Gloeobacter violaceus PCC 7421: one gene and its partner. Each later gene encodes a partner of the first gene's protein in a complex. Links are inferred from orthologs where the notes say so. Each region holds a gene or a part of one and is shown on either strand. Other genes may lie near its edges. The genes, in order: GLL_RS12370 and uvrB.

Region 1 (6,012 bases):
TCTGCTCAGTTCGACTGTAGCGGCTTCGGCAGACCCGGCGGTCTGCCCGACGGGCACCCAGGCGAGCAAGATCTTTGCAAGCGGTAATCTGGCTTGTGCAATCGCCCCCTCGGCTACCGACCCGGCCATTGCCGATCGGGTGAGCGGCCAGACCGGCTACGGCTACCACGCGGTGGCCTTCCCGGCAAAGCTCGAAGACCTCAAAGGCGTGCTGGTTTTCCTGTTGGCAAGCAACAGCCGCCCCTACAACCCCATCAGCGGCAAATACATGATCGCCAATATCCTCGATGAAGGCGCCTCGGCAGGTTTGCTGGTCCTCCAGCTGGCCTACGCCAATTCGACGAGCATCGGCAGCCTGTGCGGCGAAGATCCCGACTGCTACGGCCCGGCCCGCCGCGAGGTGGTTTACGGCGAGGCGGTCTCGCCGGTGGTGGCAGTGGATTATCCCAATTCGCTAATCAACCGGCTCGAACGCCTGGTGGCCTACCTCAAGGTCAACCTGCCTCCGGAGGTGCGCCTGCCGGAAGCCATCGGTGGGGAGACCATCGACTGGTCGAAATTGCTTCTGGGCGGCCACAGCCAGGGAGGCGGTCACGTGGGTCTATTGGCCCAGGCGTTTGGGGTGGCGAATGTCTGCTATCTCTCGTCGATCGTAGACGCGGTGATCGACGGCGATGGGTACGCCTCCGCCTCCTGGATCACCACACCCTTTGTCACACCCGTTTCGGCGATGCGCGCCGTCGTGCACCAGATCGACACTCAGGCTCCTAAAATTCTGACCAACTTTGCAACCCTTGGCCTTTCGGCTTCTGCAGGAACAACCGCCTCCGACAACGGCTACCTCACCCTTACAAACAAACCCATGGGTAGTTCCCACGGGGCGACCGTCAAAGATCCCCAGTACGCTGCCGAGCGGCACTGGGCCTGTTATCAACCGGCGGGCTAATTCGTCAGATCAAAGCGCGTGCTGATAGAAGGCTTTCATGCGGTCAAGGGTCTGGTGATCAAGTTCGAGGGTGCCGCGCCGACAGGCCCGCATCCGATCGTCGATCAACTGTCGAGCCTGCAGTCGGCTGAGCGACTCGAACTGCATCGTCTCTGCTTCGGTCTCGGTGACGACAAACAACATCCGCTGGGCGTAAAGGGTTGCAAATAGACCCTTCTTCGGTCCCAGACTGCATACCAGGAACATCAACCCGAAATGCGGATGTTGCAGGTACTGCTCGTTCATGACATTCCAGGTTGTGATGTATAAGACACTACTGCATCCTTTGGGCTTTGTCATCGGCTCCACCACCGGCAGCGAGTAGGATAGTGCAGAAAAGAAACGACACAAGAGGCGGCCCGATGGTCCTCGGTATGGATGCTTTGCTCAATCCTTCGCAGCAAAAAGCGGTGGAGCGCTTCAACGGTCCGCTGTTGGTGGTGGCGGGTGCGGGTAGCGGCAAGACGCGGGTACTGACCTATCGCATCGCCCATCTCATCGAGACTTACCAGGTGGACCCCGAGCACATCCTGGCGGTCACCTTCACCAACAAAGCAGCGGGCGAGATGAAGGAGCGCATCTTGCAACTCTTTTGCGAGCGCACCGCCAGAAGCCGCGGCGGTGAGGCGTTTGCCGCCCTGCCCGACCCCGAGCGGCGCGCCATCGCAGGCCGGGTGCGCCGGGAATTGATTCAGCCTTTGTGGGTGGGGACTTTTCATGCCCTGTGCGCCCGTATGCTGCGCTACGACATCGACAAGTACACCGACCAACGCGGGCGCACCTGGCAGCGCAACTTCACGATCTTCGACGAATCGGACGTGCAGGATCAGATCAAAGACATCGTCACCAAGCAGCTCAACCTGGACGACCGCCGCTACGTGCCCCGCTCGGTGCGCTTCGCCATCAGCGGCGCCAAAAACCAGGGCCTTTCGCCGGAAGAATACCAGCACTCAGAAGGCGGTTCGCTGCGCGCCCGCACGATCGCCCAGGTCTACGAGCGCTACCAGGACCAGCTGGCGCGCAACAACGCCCTCGATTTCGACGATCTGATCTGGGTGCCGGTGCAGTTGTTGCGCCGGCGCCCCGACGTGCTCGATTACTGGCACCGCCGCTTCCGTCACATCCTGGTCGACGAGTACCAGGACACCAACCGCACCCAGTACGACCTGATTCGCCTACTCGCCACCAACAACCAACCCAAAAGCGAGTGGGACTGGCGCGACCGGTCGGTCTTTGTGGTGGGCGACGCGGACCAGGCCATCTACAGCTTTCGCCAGGCGGATTTTCGCATCCTGATGGATTTTCAGTCCGATTTTGGCGACGGCCTAGCCGACGACGAGACCGAGACGCTCATCAAGCTCGAAGAGAACTACCGCTCCTCGGCCACGATTCTCGATGTCGCCAACGAACTGATCGCCAACAACATCGAGCGCATCGACAAGGTGCTGAGGGCCACCCGTCCGGCGGGCTTGCCCGTGTCGCTGCACGAGGCGGAGGACGAGGTGGCCGAAGCTGAGTACATTGTCGGGCAACTGCGCAAACTCAAAGACGCCGACACTCGTCCCTGGAACGACTTTGCGGTACTCTACCGCGTCAACGCCCAGTCGCAGCCCATCGAGCAGGCGCTTTCGCGCTGGGGGGTGCCCTACACGGTGGTGGGCGGCTTGCGCTTCTACGACCGCCGTGAGATCAAGGACGTTCTGAGTTACCTCAAGGCGATCCACAATCCCGCCGACTCGGTCGCCCTCAAGCGCTCGATGTCCGCGCCGCGCCGCGGCATCGGCAAAACGACACTGGATAAGCTCGAAGCCGGGGCCGGGATGCTCCAGACTTCGCTATGGCAACTGCTCACCGACGAGACGAGTATTAAAAATTTGGCCGGGCGCACCAGCGGACCAATTCTCCAGTTCGTGCGCTTTGTCGAGCGCCTGCAGGAGCTGGCCGCCCGGGTGCGCGTCTCGGAACTGCTCGATACGGTTCTCAAAGAGTCGGGCTACGTGCAGATGCTTCAGGAAGAAGGCACCGAGGAAGCCGAGGGGCGCCTCGAAAACGTCCTGGAGTTGCGCTCGGTGGTCCAGCGCTTCGAAGAAGAAAGCGAAGATCCCGAAAACGCGACGCTCGAAGCCTTTTTGGCCAATGTCTCGCTCGCGTCGGATCTGGACAATCTCGAAGCGGGGGCCGAGCGCATCTCGCTGATGACGCTGCACGCCGCCAAGGGTCTGGAGTTTCCGGTGGTGTTTTTGGGCGGCCTCGAAGACGGCCTTTTTCCGCACTTTCGGGCGATTCAAGACGGTGACAGCGCCGCCATCGAGGAGGAGCGCCGATTGTGCTACGTGGGGATCACCCGCGCCAAGGAGCGTCTGTTCTTGAGCTATGCCCAGGCCCGCCGCCTCTACGGCGACCGCCAGCCCGCCATCCCGTCGCAGTTTCTCAAGGAACTGCCCGCCGAGAAACTGGCCGGTACCCGCGTGCGCAAGGGTCTTGCCGACCGGAGGCGCGACCGGGCCGAGCGGATTGCCGCCCGCCCGGCCGCCGTCCCGCCGCTCGCCCCGCCCGCGCGGCGCAAAAGCCCCGCCCAGAACTGGGCGGTGGGCGACCGGGTCGAGCACGACCAGTTCGGTCTCGGGCAGATTACCCACGTCCTGGGTGTGGGCGAGAAGCAGTACCTGGCCATCAGCTTCCCCGGCCAGGGCAAAAAAGTGATCGACCCGCGCCTGGCGCCTCTGCGCAAGCTGGCTGAGTGACACCTGCTCTTTAGAATCGAAAAGCCCAACAACCCATGCTCTCGCCATGAATTACCGCGAACACATCACCATTGACCCGCGCATCCGCAGCGGAAAGCCCTGCATCCGCGGCACCCGCATCACCGTGACCGATGTATTCGATTATCTTGGGGGCGGAATGACCATTCCCGAGGTGCTGGAGGATTTTCCTGACCTCACCGCCGACGACATTCAAGCGTGCTTTGCCTTTGCCGCAGACCGTGACCGCCGTATGAACGTCGTTCCGTATGAAGCTGCTCTTTGATGAAAACCTCTCGCCCAAGCTACCCCGCCTGCTAGCGGCGCTTTTTCCGGACAGCGTGCATGTCCGCGAGTGTGGGCTACTTGGACTTACCGACGAGGATGTTTGGGAGTATGCCCGCGTCAACGGCTTCACTATCGTCTCGAAGGACTCCGATTTTCAGCAGCGTAGCTTGCTCTACGGACATCCACCCAAAATCGTTTGGCTGTGCGTCGGCAATTGCACTCGGCAGCAACTTGTTCAACTGCTCATGCTCTACGAGCAGGACATCCATGCGCTGGACACAGACCCATGCACGGCGCTTCTCGTCCTCTCGTAGCCGAATAGTTGTCCAAAACGCCCGATAGAGGCGATGATCCCGTGCGCAGGCGGCCCTAAACTGGTGAAGTGAGCACACCGACCCACTATCAGACTCTTGGCATCGAGCCGTCGGCGACGACGGAGGAGATTCGTGCGGCTTACCGGCGGCTGGCCAAGCAGCACCATCCCGACACCGGTGCCCTCGCCGGTCACCAGCGGATGGTGATACTTAACGAAGCTTACGAGGTCTTGAGCGAGCCGCAGCGGCGCCAGTCCTACGATCGGCTATTGGCCCATGGCGATGAGCGCCCCAGCCGGGTTGCCACCCAGACGGTCCCGCGCGCCCCCTTCGGGCGGGGCGCCAGCGAGGATAGCGAGCGCCAGCGCTGGCTGAGAGACATCTACCGGCCGGTCAACGCCGCCATTTACCGGGTGATCCGCCCTTTCCGGCGGCAGCTCGATGAGCTTGCCTACGACCCCTACGACGACGAACTGATCGCCGAATTTGTGGCTTATCTGGAGCGCTCGCAGGTCATTTATCAGCAGGCGAAGGCGCTGTTTGCTTCGCGGCCCAACCCGGCGGGAGCGGCGCTGGTGGCCGAACTGCTCTACCACAGCCTCAACCAGCTGGGTGATGCCCTCGACGAATTGCGCTACTTCACGCTCAATTACGACTACCAGCATCTACACGTCGGCCAGGAACTGGTGGGGATCGTCACCGACCTGCGCCGCCAGGCGACCGAAGCGGCTGAGCGCCTGCTGCAGATGGGATAGTGCCCTATGTTTGAAATCGACACACAGACACTGCAAACCCTCCTGGGCGCCGAGGCGGAAGGAACGCTTCCGATGTCGGTGCGGGGCGTCGGGACCGACACACGCGCCCTCGCGCCGGGAGCGCTGTTCGTGGCGCTTCGGGGCGAACGCTTCGACGGCCACGACTACGCGCGGCAGGCGGTGGCCGGGGGGGCGGCCCTGGTGATTGCCGAGCGGCCGGTGGCGGTGCCTCATCTGCGGGTGGCCGACACCCTGGAGGCTTATCAGACGCTGGCGCGCTGGTGGCGGGATCGCTGCACGCTGCCGGTGGTGGCCGTCACCGGTTCGGCCGGCAAAACCACCACCCGCGAACTGATTCGCGCCGTGCTCGCCACCGCCGGACCGGTCCTCGCCCCGCCCGGCAACGAAAACAACGACGTGGGCGTGCCAAAGTTGCTGCTCCAACTCACCGGTGCCCACCGCTACTGCGTGGTCGAGATGGGCATGCGCGGCCCGGGGGAGATTGCTCGCCTCGCCCGCTGTGCCGCCCCGAATGTCGGGGTGATTACCAACGTCGGCAGCGCCCATATCGGACGGCTTGGCTCCCACGCCGCTATCGCCGACGCCAAGTGCGAACTGCTCGCCGAGCTGCCGTGCTCAGGGATCGCCGTTCTCAACGGCGAAGACGAGCGGCTGCTTTCCACCGCCCGCCGCCACTGGGCGGGGCCGGTGCTCACCTATGGTCTTGATGCCGGGGATGTTATGGGCAGCTTCGACGGCGTGCACCTGCACGTCGATGGGATCGCCTTTATTCCACCCCTGCCGGGCCGCCATAACCACCTCAACTTCCTGGCCGCCCTGGCGGTCGCCCGCCACCTCGGGTTGGAGTTGCTCCAGGTGCGCGAGCGCCTCAAAGATCTTCAGTTACCCACCGGCCGCAGCCGGGTGAT
Region 2 (5,863 bases), 580 kb from region 1 along the record:
GCCGAGGAGACGGCCGGGGCGGTACTGGCGGCTGGGGCGAGCGCCTGGCGCCACTGGCGGATCTGGGCCTGGGCCTGGGTGTGGACGGGGTTGCCGGGGGCGACGCGCTCAAGCACAGCGATCGACGCTTGCAATGCCCGTGGGGAGCCCGTCTGGGCCTGGGTGCGCGCCTGCTCGAGCAGTTGATCGCTCCAGCGGCGCAAGTCGGCCTGGGCGGCGGTGTGGGCGAACGAATCGGGGGGGATGCGGCCCGCCTGGTTGACGGCGGCGAGCAAATCGGCGCTCGTGCCGCCCGCCGCCACGGCGCGGGCCTGCTCCAACTGCATCTGCTGGGGCAACTGCCGCATCAATTTCTGGAGCGTCAGCACCTTGGCGGCCGTCGCTTGGGGCTCGGGGGCGGGCCGCCACTGAAAGACGACCAGCGCGCCCACCGCCAGCATCGCCAGCAGGGCGGCGACCGTAAAGAGCAGCAAGTTTGTCCGCAAACCGGCCAGATCCATAGCACTCCCTACCTCACCAGATCCCGCACATCTTCGATGGCAAAGTACTGAAAGAACTTCTCGGTGACGCGCAGCTTGTAGGAGCGCCCCTCGGCGCAGCGGGAGACGAAGCCCTTGCCGACCAGGTCGCGCACCTGATCGTAGGCCCCCGAACCGCGCAACTCCACCAATTCGCTCTGGGGGAGGGGACCTTTGAGGGCGATGAGCGCCAGGGTGCGCTGGGCGCCCACCCCCAGGTCGGCGGGCACCAGCCGCTGGATGAGATCTTGCAGGGGCGGTCTCAGTTGCAGGGCGTAGCCTGTGGCGGTGTCGGCAATCTCCAGGGCGCTGTCGCGGCCGGCATAATCCTCGAGCAGCTCAAGCAACGCCTCGCGGCAATCGTCCCGATCGCACTCCGCGTAGCGGCTGAGCTGTTCAAGGTTCAGCGGACGCGCTTTAAGGTAGAGCACCGCCTCCAGGCGGGTCTTGAGATTCGTCGACGGCATAGATCTCGATGTCTCTGTAAAATTCGGCTTGGGCGAGCACCACCCGGTCGCGGTGCGCCAGAAACAGCAAACCCAGAAACGCTCCCACGCGATCCCGGTAGTGTTCTAACAATTTTTCGAAGGCGGTGACGCCTTTGGTGGTGAGCACCGCCCACAATCCGGTCACGATCGCTTCGAGGTTCTCCTGGTGGGCCAGATGCTCGACTTGCTCCATGGTGCGCACCATCGGACCTTTGAGGGGTGGGCGGCGCTCGGCGGTGCGCTTTTGGGCCTGGTGGCCCTCCATTTGCTCGACTTCGCGCAGATGGGCAATCAGATCATTGAGGGTCAGGGGCCGATCGACCATCGCAGGCACCGCCGGACGGCGGCGGATCAGGCGCTCGAGGGCCACCGCCGGTCCGTTGGGGCCCAGTGGGTGCGACAGCGCCTCTTCTTCATCCTCCGGCACGTCGAGCGGATCGGGCGATTGCATCGATCCTTCGAGGATCTCCGCCTTCATGTGCACCAGCACCGAAGCATAAAAAAGCGCCTGGCCCGAGCGGGGCAGGTCCGAAACGTCGAGGCTGCCGAGCGATTGCAAGAAGCGATCGGTCAACTGCACCACGTCGATATCCCACGGATCGATTTCACCCCGCCGGGCCAGGTCTATCAATATACCGATCGCGTCTTTGGGCATACGGAGTGCCAGGGCCGATTGCCATCAAGAATAGCACCCGCAAAACCCCGTGCCGATCTCTAGAGTTCGCGCTCAGAAAATTGGATGACGTCCATCTTCGAAAACTGCCAGCTTCCCGAGGGCGAATCGACTGGAAATCCATTCGCGCGCAGTACGGCGAAATATAAAGGATTGCTGTCGTCCGCTTCGACGGTGAAGCCTTTGGTTTTTAACTTGCGCACCGCCTGCTGGAAGAGGCGGTCCAACACATTGCTCATACCGGCCCAGGCGCCCGTCGGGTAGATTCAGCACCCAAAACGGTAACACGAAGCGGGGGCGATGGAAACGGCCGCCGCCGATCCGGACGGCCGGGGGCGGCAGAGGCTACAATAGGAAACAGGTTGTGAACTTTTGGACACGCAATGACCGACGACCGCTTCGTAGTCTCGGCCCCATACCGGCCGACCGGGGACCAGCCCCGGGCGATTGCCCAGCTCAGTGCCGGAGCGCTGGGCGGTGTCACTTTTCAGACGTTGTTGGGGGCGACTGGCACCGGCAAGACCTTCACGATCGCCAATGTGATCGAAAAGGTCGGTAAACCGACCCTGGTCCTGGCCCACAACAAGACCCTCGCCGCCCAGCTTTGCAACGAATTGCGCGAATTTTTTCCCGACAATGCTGTCGAATACTTTGTTTCTTATTACGACTACTACCAGCCCGAAGCGTACATCCCCCAGACCGACACCTATATCGAAAAATCGGCGAGCATCAACGACGAAATCGACATGCTGCGCCATTCGGCCACCCGCTCGCTCTTCGAGCGGCGCGACGTGATTGTGGTGGCCTCCGTCAGCTGCATTTACGGCCTGGGTATGCCCGAGGAGTACCTGCGCGCCGCCATTCCCCTCAAAGTCGGATCGAACATTGATCAGCGCGAGTTGCTGCGCCAGTTGGTCACGGTACAGTACGAGCGCAACGACATCGATCTGGGCCGCGGCCGCTTCAGAGTGCGCGGCGATGTGGTCGAGATCGGTCCCGCCTACGAGGATCGGATCATCCGGGTCGAATTTTTTGGCGACGAAGTCGAGGCGGTGCGCTGGCTCGACCCGGTCACAGGCGAGGTGGTCCGCTCGGTCAACAGCCTCAACATCTACCCGGCCAAGCACTTTGTGACACCTGAGGAGCAGCTGGAGCAGGCCTGCATCGCCATCGAACAGGAACTGGAGGCGCGCGTGGCCGAACTGGAGGGCGAAAACAAGCTGCTGGAGGCCCAGCGCATCAAGCAGCGCACCCGCTACGACCTGGAGATGCTGCGCGAGGTGGGTTACTGCAACGGCGTCGAAAATTATTCGCGCCACCTCGCCGCCCGCCGGCCGGGTGAAGCGCCCTCTTGCCTCATCGATTATTTTCCGCAGGACTGGCTGTTGGTGGTCGACGAATCCCACGTCACCATCCCCCAGATCCGCGGCATGTACAACGGCGACGCCCAGCGCAAAAAAGTGCTCATCGATCACGGTTTCAGGCTCCCTTCGGCCGCCGACAACCGCCCGCTCAAAGCGCCCGAATTCTGGGATAAAGTCCGCCAGGCCATCTTCGTCTCGGCCACCCCGGGCGATTGGGAAGTCGAACTCTCGGGCGGCGGTCGCGACCCCGAGACCGGCCGCATGGCAGGGGAGCACGTCGCCGAGCAGATTATCCGGCCCACCGGCGTGCTCGACCCCGAGGTCTTTGTGCGGCCGGTGGCAGGTCAGGTGGACGACTTGCTCCACGAAATTCACGATCGGGTCGCCCGCCGCGAGCGGGTATTGGTCACCACCCTCACCAAGCGCATGGCCGAGGATCTCACCGAGTACTTCCAAGAGCGGGGGGTTAAAGTGCGCTATTTGCACTCAGAAATTCAGGCCATCGAGCGCATCGAGATTTTGCAGGCTCTGCGCCAGGGCGATTTTGACGTGCTCATCGGCGTCAACTTACTTAGAGAAGGGCTCGATTTGCCCGAAGTGTCGCTGGTGGCGATTCTGGACGCTGATAAAGAAGGGTTCCTGCGCGCCGAGCGCTCGCTGATTCAGACGATTGGCCGGGCGGCGCGCCATGTGCGCGGACAGGTGATCATGTACGCCGACCGCCTCACCGCCTCGATGGACAAAGCGATCAGCGAGACCGAGCGGCGCCGCCAGATCCAGAGGGCCTACAACGCAGCGCACGGCCTCACCCCCCAACCCATCGTCAAGCGCCTGGATGCCAACAGCATCCTCGACTATCTGGCAGTTTCCCGCCGCCTCAACCAGCAGGAACTCGAAGCTGCCGCCGCCGCCCCGGCGGAAGTGGCCCTGGCCGATATTCCCGAACTGGTGTCGCAGCTGGAGATCCAGATGCGCGATGCGGCCAAGAAGCTGGAGTTCGAGAAAGCCGCCGAGTACCGCGATAAAATCCATAAGCTGCGCGAGCGGCTTTTGGGCAAGTAACGAGGCCATCAATTTTCGGGGGGTACTTGCTGCATCTGTGTTGCTGAGCGCTTTCCAGCCCGTGCCGGGTCGGTAGCGTTCCCTCGCGGGCGCGCTTCCCCATGACTTCTATGCCTTAAGACAGAGAATAGCTGGGAAGCGGTGCTTACGCACCGCTTCCCAGCTATTTTAGATACAAGTCTTTGTTCGTATTGACTCGTGCTGAATGTCGTGTTGTGTGTCAATCCGGAGTTACCGCTGAACTTTCCCGCAGGAAGGGAAAGCACTTCGGCCGAAGCAGCGAGCGAGGCGGGAAGCTTGCAATGGCGATAGATTCCGGGGGGGGAGCCGATTCATTCTCTTTGTCGTTAGGTTCTTTTGCGATAGTTGCCGTCGGGGCCTCGGCAGGGGGGCTCGAAGCTTTCACACAGTTTTTGGGTGCCTTGCCAACCGATACCGGCATGGCGTTCGTGTTGATCCAGCACCTCAAAGCCGACCAGCCGAGCTTGCTGGTTGAGATCCTGGATAAAACAACCGGCATGGACGTTGTCCAGGTGCACAACGGCACGGTCGTGGAGCCAAACCATGTCTACGTGATCCCGCCCGACCGGCAGATGGCGATTACCAGCGGCGTGCTCACCCTCTCGCAGCGCCGCAAGACCGACGGGCAGTTTATGCCCATCGACTCCTTTTTTCATTCGCTGGCTGCAGACTGGGGCAACCGGGCGATCGGTGTGGTGCTTTCGGGAGCGGACGGCGACGGTGCGCAAGGGCTCAAGGCGATCAAGGCGGCGGGCGGCCTCGCTTTCGCCCAGGACGAGCAATCGGCCCGGTTTCCGAGCATGCCCCACAATGCCGCGGCAACAGGGCTGCTGGATTTTGTCCTGCCGCCCCGGGAGATCGCGGTGCGGTTGGCCGCGGTCGGCCGTCATCCCTACATCGCCCCCCCGGCCGCCACCGCCCCGCCCACCCCGCCCGGCGCCGAGGAGGCCAGGAGTGCCGCCATCGCGCTGCTGCGCGCCGCCACCGGGGTGGACTTCGGCCAGTACAAGCGCCCGACCTTTGAGCGGCGCTTGCAAAGGCGCATGGCGCTGCACCAGATCGAAAGCCCGCAGGAATTCGTTCGCCACCTTCAAGACCACCCGGAGGAAGTCCAGGCCCTGTACCGTGACGTGCTCATCAGCGTCACGGGCTTTTTTCGCGACCCCGAAGCTTTCGAGGCGGTGAAAAACACTGTCCTGTCCGCCATTACCCAGCAGCGGGCCGAGGGCCTGCCCATCCGCGTCTGGGTGCCGGGGTGCGCCACGGGCGAGGAGGTCTACTCCCTTGCCATTGGCGTGCTGGAGTTCCTGGAGGAGCACCCCTCCCCAACCCCCGTCCAGTTTTTCGGCACTGACATCAGCGAGGAGGCAATCGCCCTTGCCCGCACTGGTCTCTACCACGCCTCCCAAATCGAGGGCCTCTCCCCCGAGCGGCTGCGACGGTTCTTTAGCCAGGGCGAGGGCGGCCACCGGGTCTGCAAGCGGGTGCGCGAACTGTGCGTCTTTGCTCGCCACGACCTGCTCGCGGATCCGCCCTTTTCCCAGATGGATCTGGTCAGTTGCCGCAACGTGTTGATTTACTTCTCGCTGCCTGCCCAGAAGCGGGTGCTCACTACCTTTCACTACAGCCTCAAGCCGGACGGCTTTTTGCTGTTGGGCACCTCCGAGAGCCCGGGGGGGGCGTCCGAGCTGTTCAACCGGGTCGATTCGAAAAACAAACTGTTCTCCCGAAAGGCGG

What was found.
Region 2: the proteins of GLL_RS12370 (region 1) and uvrB are in contact, whole or in part, in a crystal structure (PDB 7EGT), measured with the Thermus thermophilus proteins. The link is inferred for Gloeobacter violaceus PCC 7421 from one-to-one orthologs. Residues at the interface, in WP_096412145.1 of Thermus thermophilus: His654, Arg656, Phe657, Gln666, Asp668, Glu669, Lys680, Arg681, Leu682, Ser683, Lys685, Tyr686, Ala687; in WP_096411307.1 of Thermus thermophilus: Glu23, Leu25, Arg26, Asp27, Gly28, Glu29, Arg30, Phe31, Arg55, Glu326, Asp327, Phe328, Glu379, Ser382, Gln383, His398, Gly400, Arg401.

Annotation. Positions count from the first base shown.
Region 1 is NC_005125.1:2,553,519-2,559,530, forward strand. The notes cover bases 971-4,038. They hold GLL_RS12370 (UvrD-helicase domain-containing protein), read left to right. Parts: upstream 971-1,347; coding sequence 1,348-3,729; downstream 3,730-4,038. Other genes in these bases: GLL_RS12365 (PII-interacting protein PipX family protein), read right to left, coding at 971-1,231; GLL_RS12375 (DUF433 domain-containing protein), read left to right, coding at 3,776-4,012; GLL_RS12380 (DUF5615 family PIN-like protein), read left to right, coding at 3,996-4,038. In the rest of the region: GLL_RS12360 (BPSS1187 family protein), read left to right, coding at 1-946; more of GLL_RS12365, read right to left, coding at 956-970; more of GLL_RS12380, read left to right, coding at 4,039-4,328; GLL_RS12385 (J domain-containing protein), read left to right, coding at 4,397-5,083; murF (UDP-N-acetylmuramoyl-tripeptide--D-alanyl-D-alanine ligase), read left to right, coding at 5,090-6,012. UniProt on the Escherichia coli protein: A helicase with DNA-dependent ATPase activity. Unwinds DNA duplexes with 3'-5' polarity. Translocates on single-stranded DNA with 3'-5' polarity. Initiates unwinding more efficiently from a nicked substrate than double-stranded DNA.
Region 2 is NC_005125.1:1,974,911-1,980,773, reverse strand. The notes cover bases 1,665-4,583. They hold uvrB (excinuclease ABC subunit UvrB), read left to right. Parts: upstream 1,665-2,062; coding sequence 2,063-4,105; downstream 4,106-4,583. Other genes in these bases: GLL_RS09605 (chemotaxis protein CheB), read left to right, coding at 4,408-4,583; GLL_RS09615 (hypothetical protein), read right to left, coding at 1,721-1,918. Also shown: GLL_RS09630 (hypothetical protein), read right to left, coding at 1-500; SMC-Scp complex subunit ScpB, read right to left, coding at 509-985; GLL_RS09620 (segregation/condensation protein A), read right to left, coding at 936-1,661; more of GLL_RS09605, read left to right, coding at 4,584-5,863. UniProt on the Escherichia coli protein: The UvrABC repair system catalyzes the recognition and processing of DNA lesions. A damage recognition complex composed of 2 UvrA and 2 UvrB subunits scans DNA for abnormalities.